One region of the Paenibacillus sp. 1182 genome, then DNA from elsewhere that is predicted to be linked to it. Evidence: a T-box and tRNA genes for the amino acid it is inferred to sense, from the RefSeq annotation. Region 1 holds a T-box; the other holds one or more tRNA genes.
The links. The T-box of region 1 lies ahead of ileS (isoleucine--tRNA ligase). A T-box ahead of a tRNA ligase gene usually reads a tRNA of that ligase, here a tRNA-Ile.

Region 1 (3,409 bases):
ATGATGCTGCGCAAACGGCATGGAGCCGCTATCGAACCATACGTCGATTACTTCCGGTGTACGAGTCATTTCGTATTTACCGCATTGGCTACGAACCTTGATATCATCTACATATGGTTTGTGCAGCTCGATATCCGCTGGTACGTCGCCGATCGCACGTTCCCTCAACTCAGCAATACTATGAGGAGCGAACTGTTCTCCAGTTTCCTCACAAACCCAGATGTTCAGCGGTGTACCCCAATAGCGATCGCGACTGATGTTCCAATCCACCAGTTCCTCCAAAAACTTGCCAAAACGTCCTTCACGTATATGCCCCGGGTACCATTCGACTTCGCTGTTGTTGGCAATCAATTGATCCTTGATCGCAGTTGTTTTGATAAACCAGCTGTCCATAGCATAGTACAATAATGGAGTATCGCAGCGCCAGCAGAACGGATAGCTATGCTCGTATTTTTCCTTGCTGTACAGCAAGCCTTTTTCGGACAGCATTTTAACAATATCTACATCACAGTCTTTCACAAAACGGCCTGCAAAATCAGTGATTTCCTCTACATAGTTACCTTGAAGATCCACCACGTTGATAAACTCAACACCATTTTCACGACATACCCGGTAATCATCCTCACCATGCGCTGGAGCCATATGAACAATACCTGTACCGCTGGAATCTGTTACGAACTTCGCACCCAGAATCTGATTACCCTTCTCAACCTGAAAATACGTAAATGGCGGGGTATAGGTTTGGCCAACCAGTTCTGAACCAGATAGCGTGCCAATCACTTCATGCTCGCCTTTAATGACGTCTTCAACCAGATTTTTAGCAACGATGTATACACCGTCTTCCTGCTTCACACGTGCATATTCCAGTTCAGGGTTGACGGCAAGCGCCACGTGACTCGGCAAGGTCCAGGGTGTTGTCGTCCAAGCCAGTACATATTCACCACTGCTATGCAGCTTGAATTTGGCCGTGGCACTCAGATCCTTTACATCTTTGTAGCCCTGCGCTACTTCATGAGAACTAAGCGTTGTCTGACAATCCGGACAATACGGACTCACACGATGACCACGATACAGCAGATCTTTTTCATGAATGGTCGCCAAAATGTTCCATACGCTCTCGATATAGTTATTATCCAATGTAATGTACGGGTTATCGAGGTCTGTCCAGTATCCGATCGCTTCGGTTAGATCACGCCATTGTTGCTCGTATTCAAACACGCTCGCCTTACATTTTTTTATAAACTTTTCAACGCCGTATTCTTCAATTTCAGGTTTATGGGAGATCCCCAGTTGCTTCTGTACACCTAATTCTACCGGCAAGCCATGCGTGTCCCAGCCTGCCTTACGTACGACGCGGTATCCCTTCATTGTCTGATAGCGGCCCACAAAATCCTTAATTACACGGCCCAGCACGTGACCGATATGCGGTTTACCGTTAGCTGTTGGTGGGCCCTCATAGAACACAAAATTTGGCTTTCCTTCACGATTTGTAATGGATTTACGGAATGTGTCCTCCTGCTTCCATTTGCTCAGGATGCGCAGGTCACGGGACCGTGCTTTTTCTTTAACATCCACTCTGTTCATACTGTCATACTCCCTCTCTGCTCATCATTGATTTCCCTAGCATTTCCTAAAAAAAGCAACAAAAAAAGCCCCATCCCTGTAAAGGGACGAGACTGTGCTCGCGTTACCACCCTGATTCCGTAAAAATAGACCATTCTAAAAATACAGTCTCATCACGGCTCTCTGAGCCCCACTCAACTACAGCAGGGCGCCATTATAACGCATGGCAAACGGTGATTGCTTACACACGCCATACATCTTAAGCGCTTCAGCTCACTTCTCCGGGAGGATCTTCGGTCATGTTCTGAACGTTGGCTTGCACCGGAAGGCCAACTCTCTGAGGGACAAATCATGACGTACTAGTTCCCATCAACGAATTAAACATGTTAAATTCATCGAATATTAAACAGCAACATCGTTGCCTTGAATAACAACCATCAGCCGACGGACGGACAATCGTTGAATTCAGTATAGTATTTACAGTTATAGCCTGTTTAAAGTGAAAAGTCAACCCTAACAACGTCTAATAAAAGCTTGTCAGAAATGAAATTAGTAAATTTCTTTCATCTCACGCTCGCGCTCCAGTACTTCGCGTTCCCGGTTTTCAAGAGCTTCCCAGCCGTCTTGGCTTAACAAGTCAAGCTGTGCTTCCACCAGTGTACGAAACCGTGCTCGGTAAATCGATGCCTGCTTCTTCAGCTCTTCAACCTCCAACGCGATCTTGCGGGATTTGGACAATGCTTCGTTCACAATACGGTCCGCATTTTTTTCCGCTTCCTTCACGATCAGTTGGGATTCTTTCTTGGCGTTGTTACGAACTTCATCTGCGGCTTCCTGCGCTACGATAATCGTCTTACTCAGCGTATCCTCAATAGTCGCGAAATGATCGAGCTTCTCCTGTACGTTCAACAACTCGGTGCTCAGTTCTTTATTTTCACGAATAACGCCCTCGTAATCTTTGATCACCTGATCCAAAAATTCATTAACCTGATCCTCATCATAACCGCGAAGCCGGCGGGCAAATTCCTTGTTATGTATATCCAATGGCGTTAATGGCATGCCGTCCACCTCCTATAAGATTGACAAAAAATACATTTTCCGCGTCACGACGCTCACTATCATCTATCGGTCATCATACCCCGTTTTGTGAATACTGTACAGAGCAAAATCGTTCCAGTTCTTCGCTATAGCTTAATTCTTTCGACAGAAAGCTCGTGATTCCTGCCTACAGCTATACAAACTTACCAATTTTGACACGGAATCTTCCCTTTTTTGTCATCCCGTCTGTTTCAAGCACTTTGAAACGCCCAAAACCCTGCATGGAAATAACGTCTCCAGCTTTAAGTGGAGTGGATGGATTCTCCTCCACCTTCCAATTTACCCTGCACCGTCCCGCCCGAATCGGTGTTAATATTTTACTGCGGCTTAGCTTGTACACATCGCTAGCAATACCGTCCAGACGCAAAGAAGCGACCGTCAGGTCTAGCGTCTCTAATGCAACTTCCTTCGTTCGCAGACTCGCTACAGGCAATAGTTCTGTCCATACATGAACACGGTGTACCTGCTGCAAATGCATCGTCATAAAATTACCGATCTCTGAAGCTACCAATACATGACACCCATCATCCAGTACATGAATATCTCCAATTTTCCCACGTTTGATTCCAAGTCCCAGTAGGGCACCTAGATAATCACCGTGCTCAAGGGTACCTATTTTAAGATCGTCAGATGTGATGGAAAGGACCTGAATCCCCATCTCCTCACCGTCCAAATACGAATAATCGGGCGCAATCAGCGCCCGCTTTCGTTCCGAAGCCATGTATCCGCCATCTACCCTAATCGTGAC
Region 2 (3,409 bases), on a different contig from region 1:
GAAGGAGCATTATGTTTAACCCCTTAAATTTGTCTTTTGCGCTTCTGTTAGTAGGATATGCTGCTATTAATATTGTTGATACGCTCTTCCATCTCAGTTTTTCCACCTACAAGGATGGGGTTAGTATTCTTTTTGCTGGTGTATTAATTTTTTACATTGTGTTTCTTTTCATTGAAAGAAAGAGATTATCCTAAAGTAATTAATATTTCTTTAGAGATGTGAAGAGAGTCTAATATTGAATAGACTCTCCTCCTTTATAAGCAGTGATCCAACTAAAAGAGCATTGCCAGGTAAAGTAGAAATCGAACCCTCGCAAACAAGCCTTGATACGTTGTTTTACATACTACCCTATATAGGTTAGAGGATAACACCTCTAACAAGATAACTTAAATATCCGTTCCTTTTCTGTGATGCTTGTGGAGATCACGCATTTGAATGACTTGCTTTTCATTTGCTTTGCTGTACGTATCTTGTACAACCCATGCCCTTCCGGTTTCCTTTACGACGATGGATTGACCAATCTTCGCAAATTTCTCGGGCAACCATCTCACATCCACTAAACCATGACTCATTAAATTACATTGTACATACATCATATATATCACCTCTTATTTTTATTTGAGGTGTAGGGTTATGGTGACACCTCTGCACCATGCGTGTTCATCGATGAAGTCCAAAGGATATCACCCCTTTCATTCTGTATATGGCGGAAGTAGAGGGACTTGAACCCCCACAGCGGATCGCACCGCCTTAAACGCTTTTCAAGAGCGTCCCCTTACCATTCGGACATACTTCCAAAGTTGGTGGAGAGTAAGGGATTTGAACCCTTGGAGCTGTTACACCCTCCAGTTTTCGAAACTGGTACATTAAGCCTCTCTGTCAACTCTCCAATTGGTCTGAACTGTTGGATTCGAACCAACGACCCAGCGTCTTAGACACGTACTCTCCCAAACTGAGTTAAGTCCAGATATTTGTGGCGGATCGTGTAGGATTCGAACCTACGGGGCTTTTACACCCGTGACCTTTCCAAGATGATGCATTAAGCCTCTCTGCCAACGATCCATAAAAAATGGCGGAGTCAACAGGACACGAACCTGCATAGGGTTTTAACCCTTCGCGGTCTTAGCAAGACCGTGCTTTAGCCATTCAGCCATGACTCCATATACGTTTGTGGGATGTAGGAATTGAACCTACCCGTCATCATGATTAAAGGGAATCAAACCCTACTCAGAGTGCGACTCTGGCACACCAGTTGCATATCCCACATATGGTGGTGCTGTTAAATGGATTTGAACCATTGACCTCCCGTTTATCAGACGAGCGCTCTAACCAACTGAGCTATAACAGCAAATAAATCTATCCTACAAAGCGACTTTAAGGAAGTCTTTGAAACACCTTATCAACCTGTATAATAAGCTTGAGGTGAAAAAATGTTTCATGATCGTTTAAAATACAAACGAATGCCATTTATCCATTACCATACAAGATTTTGCGAACCAATTAGATATTTCAATCGAAGAATACCAAGACATTGAATCAGGGAACATATCTCCTAACATGAACTTGATCATCAGAATTTCAGACGTTCTGAACGTATCGACCGATTATCTTTTGAAAGGTGTAGAGTTAGATGATACGACAGAAACCCCTTACTCCAGAATGCTTAAATCAGCTATTAAACGTTCAGGCATGAGTTTAACGGAGATAGAAGTTGCACTTAGAAAACTGGATGTAAAAACAAATCGTTCCTATCTCAGCAAACTTCAAAACGGAAATATAGAACCTGCTGGAGACAAGATCAATATCGCTATTTCAAGTGTTCTTCACATAGATCCCATTGAGTTTCGGACTCTTGCTTACTTAGAAAAAATCCCCACCGAGATTATTGAGCAAATCAAAAAGTCATAGTAGACACTTTAATGAGAAAAAGGTCTTTCCTCGTTTGCGTTTTCCATAATGCATCTTGCTTGTTCGTCTTCTCTTTTCATGCTATAATCACTTTGGTTGTGGTGGAAGTTGTTTATTTATAAACAATGTTCCCCCTATGCCGTTGAGGATTGGGAAACCCTCAACGGCTCTTATTTTTTTATGGATAATAGACTGAAAGTTAGCTGACTTTAAAAGCTTGAGATGCCATATGGTGAGCTTCCTTGTTGCTGTTTCTTGGGATCCATGTAATGGTGTAATTCTCAATTTGATTTAAGCAATCCAAGATGGCATAAGACAATTTACGCAGTTCAGGAATTCCACTAATGATTTGCTGATTCACCATCATGACAAGGTTCAAACAGTCCGCATAGAAATCAACCTTTGAAATATTATGATCAATCAAATATCTGCAAGCTGTATACATAGCCAAAAACTCAGCATAGTTTGAGTCCGAAAATCCAATTCTCTCGGATATCGCCCCTACAACTTGTTCCCCATCTTTGATAACTGCACCGATCGATGAGGGGTAGACTTTTCGTAGTCCCCTTTCACTCCCTACATCCTCCACAATCGCTTTATAGCGCGAGGAAGCATCAGTATAAACTTTGAATGTAGTCACCTCTCTCACCCACCTTAAACATAGATTTTATATTCATTCGCGATAGTAGGGCTTGAACCTTCGAAAGTCAGACTTATGAAATCTTACGCACATTTGTTATCGCTATATTGGCGTCCTCGAAGGGATTCGAACCCCTGACACTGGAGGTAGAAGCTCCATGCTCTATCCAACTGAGCTACGAGGACATACCCGTTTCAGTAGCTTGGAAGGCTACGGCACAACCCATATACCAAGACCGCATCATGGTACTCGCTAAGGGACTCGAACCCATGACCTTTCGGGTGTAAACCGAACGCTCTCTACAACTGAGCTAAGCGAGCAAAATAACCAATAAACTTGACTATAGTCAATATTAAAATTATGATATTAATATAAACTTTCTCTTTTTAAATAAGGAGCGGGTAACATGATAAAATTTTTTTAAGTTATTCCTTTTGAAGTGTATATCATGCTTATTTTGGTCTATGGATTTTTCCACGCATCATTTATAAGAACATAATACAGTTGAAGAGGACGTGCAACGTATCCTTAATCATCAATTAGCAAACTATAAAATCATTCAAAAAAGTGATACAAATGATCGATTGTTTAGCTATATTGTTCGTTCAAGAAACAATGTAAAGAAAGTCAATTTTAAAGAAGTCAACACGTTTTGGAGCAATAGTGCTGAACTTGTTACGATTTCAACTATAGTTGAATAGTCCTTCTTTATTTTTTAATTTTAGCTTCTTGATGTCTTAAAGATGGTGCTGGCTGAGGGAATTGAACCCCCGACATCCTGCTTACAAGGCAGGCGTTCTTCCTCTGAACTAAGCCAGCATATCAATGAATATTCTTATTGGTATTAATTTTGTACAAAAG

Region 2: it has a tRNA-Ile gene. The T-box ahead of ileS (isoleucine--tRNA ligase) is inferred to sense a tRNA for this amino acid. The anticodon was not compared.

Annotation. Positions count from the first base shown of each region.
Region 1 covers NZ_JAFICR010000006.1:178,296-181,704, reverse strand. Annotated here, with positions in the region: gene ileS (isoleucine--tRNA ligase) at 1-1,584, opposite strand, end outside; T-box leader at 1,664-1,945, opposite strand; gene JOD82_RS14320 (DivIVA domain-containing protein) at 2,113-2,622, opposite strand; gene JOD82_RS14315 (YlmH family RNA-binding protein) at 2,795-3,409, opposite strand, start outside.
Region 2 covers NZ_JAFICR010000004.1:361,780-365,188, forward strand. Annotated here, with positions in the region: gene JOD82_RS10370 (hypothetical protein) at 1-194, shown strand, start outside; gene JOD82_RS10375 (hypothetical protein) at 387-596, opposite strand; tRNA gene JOD82_RS10380 (tRNA-Ser) at 705-796, opposite strand; tRNA gene JOD82_RS10385 (tRNA-Ser) at 802-889, opposite strand; tRNA gene JOD82_RS10390 (tRNA-Leu) at 893-967, opposite strand; tRNA gene JOD82_RS10395 (tRNA-Ser) at 975-1,062, opposite strand; tRNA gene JOD82_RS10400 (tRNA-Ser) at 1,071-1,160, opposite strand; tRNA gene JOD82_RS10405 (tRNA-Ile) at 1,272-1,348, opposite strand; gene JOD82_RS29120 (helix-turn-helix transcriptional regulator) at 1,513-1,908, shown strand; gene JOD82_RS10420 (reverse transcriptase-like protein) at 2,108-2,548, opposite strand; tRNA gene JOD82_RS10425 (tRNA-Arg) at 2,657-2,733, opposite strand; tRNA gene JOD82_RS10430 (tRNA-Val) at 2,792-2,868, opposite strand; tRNA gene JOD82_RS10435 (tRNA-Thr) at 3,293-3,367, opposite strand.